DNA from 2 places in the Shinella yambaruensis genome. Region 2 is predicted to be linked to the other one. Evidence: riboswitches for the same ligand, from Rfam matches in the RefSeq annotation. Region 2 holds a riboswitch; the other holds the start of a gene.
The links. A riboswitch is a leader RNA that binds a small molecule or an ion and turns the genes downstream of it on or off. The one in region 2 is predicted to bind cobalamin.
Positions count from the first base shown of each region.

Region 1: linked by a shared signal. The riboswitch ahead of WMC41_RS25285 (ABC transporter substrate-binding protein) and the one ahead of metE (5-methyltetrahydropteroyltriglutamate--homocysteine S-methyltransferase) in region 2 are both predicted to bind cobalamin.

Region 1 covers NZ_CP150639.1:622,927-628,501, forward strand. The annotation lists gene WMC41_RS25275 (polyamine ABC transporter substrate-binding protein) at 1-711, shown strand, start outside; gene WMC41_RS25280 (MurR/RpiR family transcriptional regulator) at 768-1,622, shown strand; cobalamin riboswitch at 1,649-1,882, shown strand; gene WMC41_RS25285 (ABC transporter substrate-binding protein) at 2,040-3,083, shown strand; gene WMC41_RS25290 (FecCD family ABC transporter permease) at 3,080-4,108, shown strand; gene WMC41_RS25295 (ABC transporter ATP-binding protein) at 4,105-4,905, shown strand; gene WMC41_RS25300 (pseudoazurin) at 4,902-5,354, shown strand; gene WMC41_RS25305 (class I SAM-dependent methyltransferase) at 5,354-5,575, shown strand, end outside.
Region 2 covers NZ_CP150640.1:416,203-420,904, reverse strand. The annotation lists gene WMC41_RS27795 (aromatic ring-hydroxylating oxygenase subunit alpha) at 1-1,162, shown strand, start outside; cobalamin riboswitch at 1,236-1,450, shown strand; gene metE (5-methyltetrahydropteroyltriglutamate--homocysteine S-methyltransferase) at 1,552-3,903, shown strand; gene WMC41_RS27785 (acyl-CoA thioesterase) at 3,927-4,373, shown strand; gene WMC41_RS27780 (acyl-CoA thioesterase) at 4,392-4,702, shown strand, end outside.

The DNA.
Region 1 (5,575 bases), on a different replicon from region 2:
GCCTTCCTGCGCGCGAAAAGCGACCCGAAGGGCGAATATTGCCTGCCCTATGCCTGGGGCTCGGTCGGCATCTTCTATAACCGCACGATCCTCGGCAAGGACGTCACGGGCTGGAAGGACCTGATCGAGACGGTGAAGGCCAAGGGGCTGAAATTCACCCTGCTCGACGACATGCGCGAGGTGCTGGCGGTCGGCCTCATGCTGAACGGCCACAAGATCAACTCCACCGATCCGGCGGAATTGCAGCAGGCCGCCGAGACGATCATCGCCATGAAACCCCATGTCGCGGCCTTCACCTATGACACGCGGCCGATGGTGCAATCCGGCGACGTCGCGGCCGGCCACTTCTTCGTCGGCGCGATGGTCGACGTCTTCGGCGACGAGAAGGACCTCGGCTATGTGATCCCCGAGGAGGGCGCGACCATGTACCAGGAGGACGTCTGCGTCTTGAAGACGGCTCCCAACAAGGAGAACGCCATCAAGTTCCTGCAGTTCTACACCCGCCCGGAAATCGCCGCGCTCAACGTCGCGCAGCAGACCAATGGCACGGCCAACGTGCCGGCGCGGGAATTGACCCCGGAAAAGATCAAAAATAGCAAGGAAATCAACCCGCCGGCCGAGACGATGGCGCGTCTCCAGATCTTCGAGGACCTGGGCCCGGCGCTGCGCCAGCTCGACCGCGTCTGGACGCGCATCAAGACGGCGCAGTGAACGCGCGCGATCCCCGCCCGTCTTTCGGCGGGCGGGAGTTTGGAGAAGGGGGCGACGTGTCGAAACGCATTCTGAAGCTCGTTCAGTCCGACGACCTCCGGCGCTCCAAATCCGACAGGCTGATCGCCCACTATATCGAGCGCAACATCGCCGAATTGCCCTTCGAGACGGCGCGCTCCATCGCCCAGCGCCTCCAGGTCTCGCCGATGACCATCGGGCGCTATCTCCGCCGCATGGGCTTCGACGGGCTCGACGAACTGAAGAGCGAACTGCGCCGCGGCGGCTCCAACCCGGCCTGGGAGGTCAAGGGGCCGGTCGCCTCGCTGGAGCAGGACCGCAAGGAGGGAAAGCTTCTTGCCGGCCTCATCCAGCAGCAGATCGACAATCTCGGCCAGATCTACGCCATCACCAGCGCGCCGGAATGGCAGCAGACGATCGACGCGCTGATCGGCGCAACGGAAGTCTATGTCGCCGCCTATCAGAACGTGCGCGGCATCGCCCAGTATTTCGCCAGCCAGCTTTCCTATACGCGCCCGCGCGTGCAGTTCGTCGACGGCCTCAACGGCACCTATGCGGAACTGCTTGACGGCTCCGTCGAGGGACGGCTGCTCTTCCTGCATGACGTGCGCCGCTTTGCCGCCAAGGCGCGGCCGCTCGCGCTGGAGGCGCGGCGGGCCGGCGTGAAGGTCGTTCTGCTTACCGACGAGTTCTGCCCCTGGGGGCCGGAGGTCTCCGACATCTGCCTCATCGTGCCCGGTTCGCACGGGCCGCTCTGGGACGGCGCGGCCACCATGACCGCCGTCATGGACCTCATGCTCAGCAACATCATCGTCCTGAAGGGCGACGAGGTGAGCGAGCGCGTCGACACGCTCACCCGCCTCCAGGATGTCTTCGGGGATTTCGAGAGCTGAGCGCCTTGACGCTGCCGAGCACGGCGGACTAAGGATGGGGAGACGGTTCCCCGAAGGATGACTCCCAGGGGATTAATAGGGAACACGGTGCGGACGGCCCAACAGGGACCCATTCCGTGGCTGCCCCCGCAACTGTAGGCGGATTGCCGCCTGTCCTTAGGACGCGTCTTCGCGTCATGCCACTGCGGTTTCCCCGCGGGAAGGCAGACAGGCAGCAGATATCCGTGAGCCAGGAGACCTGCCGTCGTCGAGCCAATTTCCAAGTCACGGGCGGGGATGCCCGGAACAGGAGACCCTATGACGACCCTGGCTGCCGGCGACGGCGGAATCCCATTCGTTTTCTCCCGACCGCAATCGACCCGCCTTTGTCGGCGCGTCGGCTGAGCCCGCACGCTTTCACTCATCCGGGAGACACCCATGACCACTCTGCCTGCGGCCGCACGCGCCGCAACCTTCATTTCCGCGCTGGCCGGCGCCGCCGTGCTCGTCCTGTCCTCGGGCGCCGTGCGGGCGGCCGCGACGCAATATCCGCTGACGCTGGAAAACTGCGGCCGCAGCGTGACGTTCGAAAAGGCGCCGGAGCGCGCCGTCTCGCTCGGCCAAAGCACGACGGAAATCCTCTACCTGCTCGGCGTCGGCGAGCGCATGGTCGGCACGGCCGTCTGGATCGGTCCGGTTCTGGCCGGTTACGAGGATGTCAACGCCAAGGTCGAGCGCCTTGCCGACAACGACCCGAGCTTCGAGAGCGTCGTTGCCAAGAAACCGGACCTCGTGACGGCGCAGTTCCAGTGGCATGTCGGCCCGGAGGGCATCGTCGCGACGCCGGAACAGTTCGAGGAGCTGAACATCCCGGTCTATACCTCGCCCGCCGATTGCGTCGGCAAGGACAATTCCGGCGGCGGCGACGGCGTGCGCAAGACCGTCTTCACCATGGACCTGATCTACAAGGAAATCAGCGAGCTGGCGCAGATTTTCGATGTTCAGGAACAAGGTGAGAAGGTCATCGCCGACCTCAAGGCCCGCGAGGCGGCGGCGCGCCAGAAGATCGCCTCGGCGGACGGCAAGCTCTCCGCCGTCTTCTGGTTCTCCAGCGCCGAACTCGACATCGACCCCTATGTCGCCGGCCGCAACGGCGCGCCGGGCTACATCCTGTCGGCGCTCGGCATCCGGAATGTCATCGAGAGCGACGAGGAATGGCCGACGGTCGGCTGGGAAACCATCGCCAAGGCCGATCCGACGATCATCGTCGCCGGCAAGATGGAGCGCCGCCGCTTCCCGGCCGACGATGTCGCCGTCAAGCACCAGTTCCTGAAGTCGGATCCGGTCGCCAGCCTCATGCCGGCCGTCAAGAACGGCCATGTCGTCGACATGGACGCCCAGGCGATGAACCCGACGATCCGCACGATCGAAGGCATCGAGGTGCTCGCCGACGCCGTCGAGAAGGCTGGCCTCGCAAAGTGACGGCCGATCGCCCCATCCTGCTTCGTGCGGGTGCCGCCTTCGCGGCGCTCGTGCTGCTCGCCGCCGCGCTCGGGGTGGGCGCGGCGGTGGGCGAGACGGCCATTCCGCTCGATATCGTGGCGAAGACCCTGGCGAACCGCCTGTGGCAGGCGGGCTATGCGCTTGAGCCGATCGACGAGGGCATCGTCTGGAACTACCGGCTGAGCCGCGCGATCGTCGCCGCCTGCTGCGGCTCGGCCTTGGCGCTTTCCGGCGTCATCCTGCAATCGCTGCTGCGCAATGCGCTGGCCGATCCCTACATCCTCGGCATTTCCGCCGGCGCCTCGACAGGGGCGGTGAGCATCGCGATCCTCGGCTTCGGCGCCGGTCTCCTGACGCTGCCGATCGGGGCCTTCATCGGCGCGCTCATCGCCTTCGGCTTCGTCAGCGCGCTCGCCGTGCGCGCCGGCCGCGGCACGGGCGCGATCATCCTGGCGGGCGTCGCCGGGTCGCAGCTCTTCAACGCGCTCACCTCCTTCATCGTCACCAAGGCGGCCAATGCCGAGCAGGCGCGCGCCATCATGTTCTGGCTGCTCGGCAACCTTTCCGGCGTGCGCTGGCCGGATGTCGGGCTGGCCGTGCCGGTCGCGCTTTTCGGCCTTCTCGTCTGCCTCTGGCATGCCCGCGCGCTCGATGCCTTCACGTTCGGCACGGAATCGGCGGCCTCGCTCGGCATTCCGGTGCGCCGCGTCTATGTCGTGCTGATCGCCGTTTCCGCCGTCATGACCGCCAGCATGGTCAGCATGGTCGGCTCGATTGGCTTCGTCGGCCTCGTCATTCCCCATGTCGCGCGCATGCTCGTCGGCGTCCGGCACGGGCTGCTGCTGCCCGCCTCGGCGCTGATCGGCGCCATCTTCATGATCGCCGCGGACGTGCTGTCGCGCATCATCATCCCCGGCCAGGTGCTGCCCATCGGCGTCATCACCGCCCTGTTCGGCGCACCGGCCTTCGCGCTCATCCTCAGCCAGAGGAGATCGGCCCTGTGACGCTCTCGGCAAAAGGCCTTTCCTGGTCGGCCGGCGGCACGACCATCCTGTCGGATGTCTCGCTCGACGTGCACCCTGGCGAGTTCCTGGGCATCATCGGCCCGAACGGCTCCGGCAAGACCAGCCTGATGGCGCTGATGGCCGGTATCCGCAGGCCGCAGGCCGGCGCGGTGACGCTCGACGGCAAACCGCTTTCCGCCCATGGCCGGCAGGCGATCGCCCGCCGCATCGCCTTCGTCGAGCAGCAGGCCGAGACCACCGAGCGCATCACCGCGCGCCAGGCCGTCAAACTCGGCCGCACGCCCCATCTCGGCGCGCTGACGCCCTGGTCGCGGGCGGACGACGCCATCGTCGACCGGGCGCTGGAGGAGGTCGACATGGCGCACTTTTCCCGCCGGCTCTGGCACACGCTCTCCGGCGGCGAGCGCCAGCGGCTGCATATCGCCCGCGCGCTCGCCCAGCAGGCGCCGATCCTCCTTCTCGACGAGCCGACAAACCACCTCGACATCGGCCATCAGATCAGCCTGCTCCAGCTGGTGCGCGAGCAGGATTTGACCGTCGTCGCCGCGCTGCACGATCTCAACCACGCCGCCATGTTCTGCGATCGCATCGCCGTCATGCAGGGCGGCCGCATCGTCGCGCTCGGCACGCCCGCCAAGGTGCTGGAACCGCAGCGCCTCGCCGACGTCTTCGGCGTCACCGTCGATGTCGAACGCGACAGCGCCGGCGGCTGCTTCATCCGCTATCGCCGGCCGGAACCGCGGCCCGCCAAACTCAAGCTCGTTGCAGAGGCATGATGAAAACCCGTTTCCTCCTCGCTGCGGCCTTCGCCGCTTTCCTCCATGCCGCTCCCGCCGCCGCCGAAACGTTTCGCGTCGAGATGCGCAATCGCGGCGAACGGGGCTCCATGGTCTTCGAGCCGGATTTCCTGGCGATCAAGCCGGGCGACAGCGTCAAGTTCATCGCCACTCACAAGAGCCACAATGCCGCGAGTATCGAGGGCATGGTTCCCGAGGGCTATGCGGGCTTCAAGGGCAAGATCAACGAGGAGATCGAGGTGACCTTCGACCAGCCGGGTTACTACGGCATCAAATGCTCGCCGCATTTCGGCATGGGCATGGTCATGCTGGTCAAGGTCGGTGAAGCGGAGCTGACGGAGGCGATCCGCAAGGTCGAGGTGCCGGCCCGCGCTCGGCCGCGCTTCGATGACATCTTTGCCCGCATCGATGCCGGCGAGGGGCGGTGATGCACGGCCCCCGCGCCAACAGCCACCTCAAGGAGGACATTCGCGACTACTGGTCGCGGCGCTCCGAAACATTCGACCTTGCCTTCGGCCATCGTATTCCCGACGGGCCGGAATTCGACGCCTGGGCGGCGGCGATCCGCGAAAACCTCGGTCCTGAACCGCGCCGCGTGCTGGAGCTTGCTTGCGGCACGGGGGAGGTGACGCGTCTCCTTCTCTCCCTC
Region 2 (4,702 bases):
CCGGCCGGGCCATGGTCTCGCCCGCCCATTCTACCATGATCCGGAAATCTACCGGCGCGACATGGAGCGCATCTTCCGGCGCCACTGGCACTGCATCGCCCACGAGAGCGTCATCCCCGACGTGAACGACTTCGAGGTCTTCCGCATCGATACCGAGCAGGTCATCGTCACCCGCGCGCCGGATGGCTCGATCCATGCCATGCTCAATGTCTGCCGCCATCGCGGCGCGGAGGTCTGCACGAAGCCGAAGGGCAATGCGCGGGTCTTCGTCTGTCCCTATCACGCCTGGACCTATGGCAATGATGGCAGCCTGCGCGCCGCGCGCCTGATGCCGAAGGATTTCAGGCGGGAGGACCATGGGCTGAAGACGCTGCATGTCCGCGTCGTGGAAGGCCTGATCTTCATCTCCTTCGCCGAGGTGCCGCTGGCGTTTTCCGAGGTCGAGCACCTCCTGCATGCGACCTGTGGCCAGTATGGCTGGGGAAGCGCCAAGGTTGCCCACCGCGAAAGCTACCCGGTTGCCGCCAACTGGAAGCTCGCCGTCGAAAACTATGTCGAATGCTATCATTGCGGTCCCGCGCATCCCGAATATTCGCAGACCCATGCGCTGGAGCAGCCGCTGCACATGATCGAGGCGATGAATGCCGCGATGGAACAGCGCACCTGCGCTCTCGGCATCGAGGTCGGCTCGGGCAATCACTGGCAGACCTCGCGCGAAGGCCGCGAGGCGATCCACGCCTTCCGCTACGCGCTCTATGAGGGTGTGGAGAGCGGCAGCGAGGACGGTAGGGCGGTCGCGCCGCTGATGGGGCGCTTCACCGGTTTCGACGGCGGCGTCACCTCCATCCATCTCGGCGGCACGACCTTCCTCGTCTGCTATCCGGACCATGGCATGATCTACCGCTTCATTCCGAAGACGGCGGAAAGCTGCGAGATGGAACTGATCTGGCTCGTCGACGGCAAGGCGGAGGAAGGCAGGGACTACGACCTCGCGAAGCTGACTTGGCTCTGGAAGGTCACGACGGCGGAGGACAAGGCGATCATCGAGCATACGGCGCGCGGGGTGCAATCGCACTATTTCGTGCCCGGCCCTATCGCGCCGATGGAACACAACGAGCTGCGCTACATCGGCTGGTATCTCGACGAGATCAGCCGCCCCTGAGAATTTTGGCGCAGCCAGATAAATAAAGATATAAAGATTTCTTTATGTCTATTGACAATCCGTCCGTGATGGCGTGAAGTCGTCGCGTCGTGGTTCCCTGGGGCGGTGTGTCCGCTTCAGGGCTAAGAGGGAATCCGGTGCGCCGATCGTTCGGCAATGCCGGGGCTGCCCCCGCAACTGTGAGCGGCGAGCCGCTGTCCAGCAATGTCACTGAGGCGAGAGCCTTGGGAAGACGGACAGCGGCGATGACCCGTGAGCCAGGAGACCTGCCAAGACGAAATAACGTCCACGGGCGGGGTGTCCCGGTGGTTGCTGCACCTGCCCGACAAGACGGCGGGCCTGCACGCGTCCGCTTTACCCATGCCCCCAGAAACCAATGGGGTATGACAATGTCACATCAATCTCTTGCGACCGCTTCTCTGGGCTTTCCGCGCATCGGCCGCCACCGCGAGCTGAAGTTTGCGCTCGAAGCCTTCTGGTCCGGCAGGATCCCGGACACCGAACTTATCGAAACGGCGAAGACACTGCGTGCCGAACACTGGAAGCTTCAGCAGGAACACGGGATCACGCGGATCCCCTCCAACGATTTCTCCTTCTACGATCACGTTCTGGACACGGCCGTCATGGTCGGCGCCATTCCGCATGTTTATGGGTGGGACGGCGGGGAGGTGCCGCTGTCCCTCTATTTCGCCATGGCGCGCGGCAGCCAGGGCGACGGCCATGCGGATTGCGGCCACGCCCGTCACGGCCACGGGGTTCCGGCGCTGGAAATGACGAAGTGGTTCGACACCAACTACCACTACATGGTTCCGGAAGTCGCGGAAGACCAGGTCTTCAGGCTGACCACGCAGAAGCCCGTCGCTCACTTCCTGGAAGCCAAGGCCCTCGGCATCCACACGCGCCCGGTGGTGCTCGGCCCGGTCACGTTCCTCAAGCTCGCCAAGGCGCGGCCTTCGACCTTCAAGCCGCTCGACCTCCTGACGCGGCTGCTCCCGGTCTACGAAGAACTCTTCCGCCGCCTGGGCGCTGCGGGCGCCGACTGGGTGCAGGTTGACGAGCCGATCCTGGCGCTCGATCTGACGGAGGGCGAGCGCCATGCCTTCAAGCTGGCCTATGAGGCCCTGGCCAAGGCCGCGCCCGGCCTGAAGGTCATGCTGACGACCTATTTCGGCGCGCTTGCGGACAATCTCGATGCAGCGGCCGCGCTGCCGGTGGCCGGCCTGCACATCGATCTTGCCCGCGCGCCCGAACAGCTCGACGCGGTCGCAAGCGCCGTTCGCCCCGGGCAGGTCCTGTCGCTCGGCGTCGTTGACGGGCGCAACATCTGGCGGGCGGACCTTGCCGCCATTCTCGACCGGCTGGCCCCGCTCGTGGAAGGGCGCGGTGGTGAACTGGTGGAGGTCGCGGCCTCGTGCTCGCTCCTCCATGTCCCGATCGACCTTGAACTGGAAACGGCACTCGACCCCGACCTGAAGTCCTGGCTGTCCTTCGCCACGCAGAAGCTCGGCGAGCTCTCGACGCTCGGCAAGGGGCTTGCGCAGGGCAGGGATGCCGTCCGGCACGCCATCGACAGCGCCTCGCAGGCTATCGCCGCCCGTGCATCCTCGCCGAAAGTGACCGACCCGCTCGTGCAGGGGCGCATTGCCGGCATCGACGCCGGCATGAAGGCCCGCAAGCACGCCTTTGAGGCGCGCCGGCAGGTCCAGGCGGAAACGATCAAGCTGCCGCTCTTCCCGACCACGACGATCGGCTCGTTCCCGCAGACCGGCGACGTCCGCAAGGCCCGTTCCGCCCATGCCAGGGGCACGCTCAGTTACAAGGACTACGAAGCCTTCCTCCAGCAGGAAACGGCGGCGGCCATCCGCTGGCAGGAAGAGATCGGGCTCGACGTGCTTGTTCACGGCGAGTTCGAACGCAACGACATGGTGCAGTATTTCGGCGAGCAGCTTTCGGGCTTCGCCTTCACGCAGCATGCCTGGGTGCAAAGCTACGGTTCGCGTTACGTGCGCCCGCCGATCATCTTCGGCGACGTCTCGCGGCCGAACCCGATGACCGTGCGCTGGTGGCAATATTCCCAGTCGCTCACCGGCAAGCCGGTGAAGGGCATGCTGACCGGGCCGGTGACCATCCTCAACTGGTCGTTCGTGCGGGATGATATCCCCCGGAGCGTGACGTGCCGCCAGATCGCGCTCGCCATCCGCGATGAGGTCGTGGATTTGGAGAAGGCTGGTGCGAAGATGATCCAGATCGACGAGGCGGCTCTCCGGGAAGGCCTGCCGCTTCGCCACAAGGACTGGCAGCACTATCTGGATTGGGCGGTCGAGGCCTTCCGCCTTTGCTCCTCCGGGGTCTCCGACGAAACCCAGATCCACACCCACATGTGCTATTCGGAGTTCAACGACATCATCGCGGCGATCGCCGCCATGGATGCCGACGTCATCTCCATCGAGACCTCGCGTTCGAAGATGGAGCTGCTCGATGCCTTCAGGGACTTCCAGTATCCGAACGAAATCGGCCCGGGCGTCTACGACATCCACTCGCCGCGCGTGCCCGACGTGGAGGAGATGACCGATCTCCTGTCGCTTGCCCGGCGGCGTCTCGAGGATCGCCAGCTCTGGATCAATCCCGACTGCGGGCTCAAGACGCGCAAGTGGGAGGAGGTCAGGCCGGCGCTCGTCAACATGGTGGAGGCCGCGCGCCGCCTGCGGGGCGAAGACGGCTCGGCGGTGGCGGCGCAATGAAGCGTGCGCTTGAAGACACTGCGATGCCGGGAGCAATCCCGGCATCGCCCAGCCGTCTCGTCGATCTTGTCTTCCCGGGGGATACCAACCATCACGGAACGCTGTTCGGCGGCGCCGGGCTGGCGCTGATGGACCGCATCGCCTTCATCGCCGCGACCCGCCACGGGCGCGTGCCCTTCGTGACGGCATCCGTCGATCGCGTCGATTTCCAGGCCCCCGCACGCGTCGGTGAGCTGGTCGAGCTTGTGGCCCGCGTCTCGCGTGTCGGCCGCACCTCGATGACGGTGGAGGTGGAGATGGTCGCCGAAGGCCTCGTCAGCGGCGAACGGCGGCTGTGCACGCGCGGCAGCTTCAGCATGGTGGCGGTTCCGGAAGGCAGGACGCCGGGCTGGTGCCTGCCGCCGCTGGCGGACATGCGGGAGCCGCCCGGTCGCGGGACATGCACGAGCGATATCGTTTTCGCCGACTAGGCGAACAGTTCCGGCCGCATGTTCGGCGGCGAGGCACTCGCCGCCATGACCAAGGCCGCCTTCGTCGCCGCCACGCGCCACGGCCGGTGCATCACGGTGCTTGCCGCCTCCGAACGGGTCGATTTCCGTGCGCCGGTCGCCGTGGGGTCGATCGTGGATACGATGGCCACCGTGACCCGCGTCGGGCGTACGTCGATGACCGTCGCGGTCGAGCTCTGGTCGGAAGACCTGACGAGCGGAACCCGCACATGCACCGCGAACGGCCGTTTCGTCATGGTCGCGGTCGATCGGCAGGACCGCCCCGTTCCCGTCGGCCGTCACGAAACCGT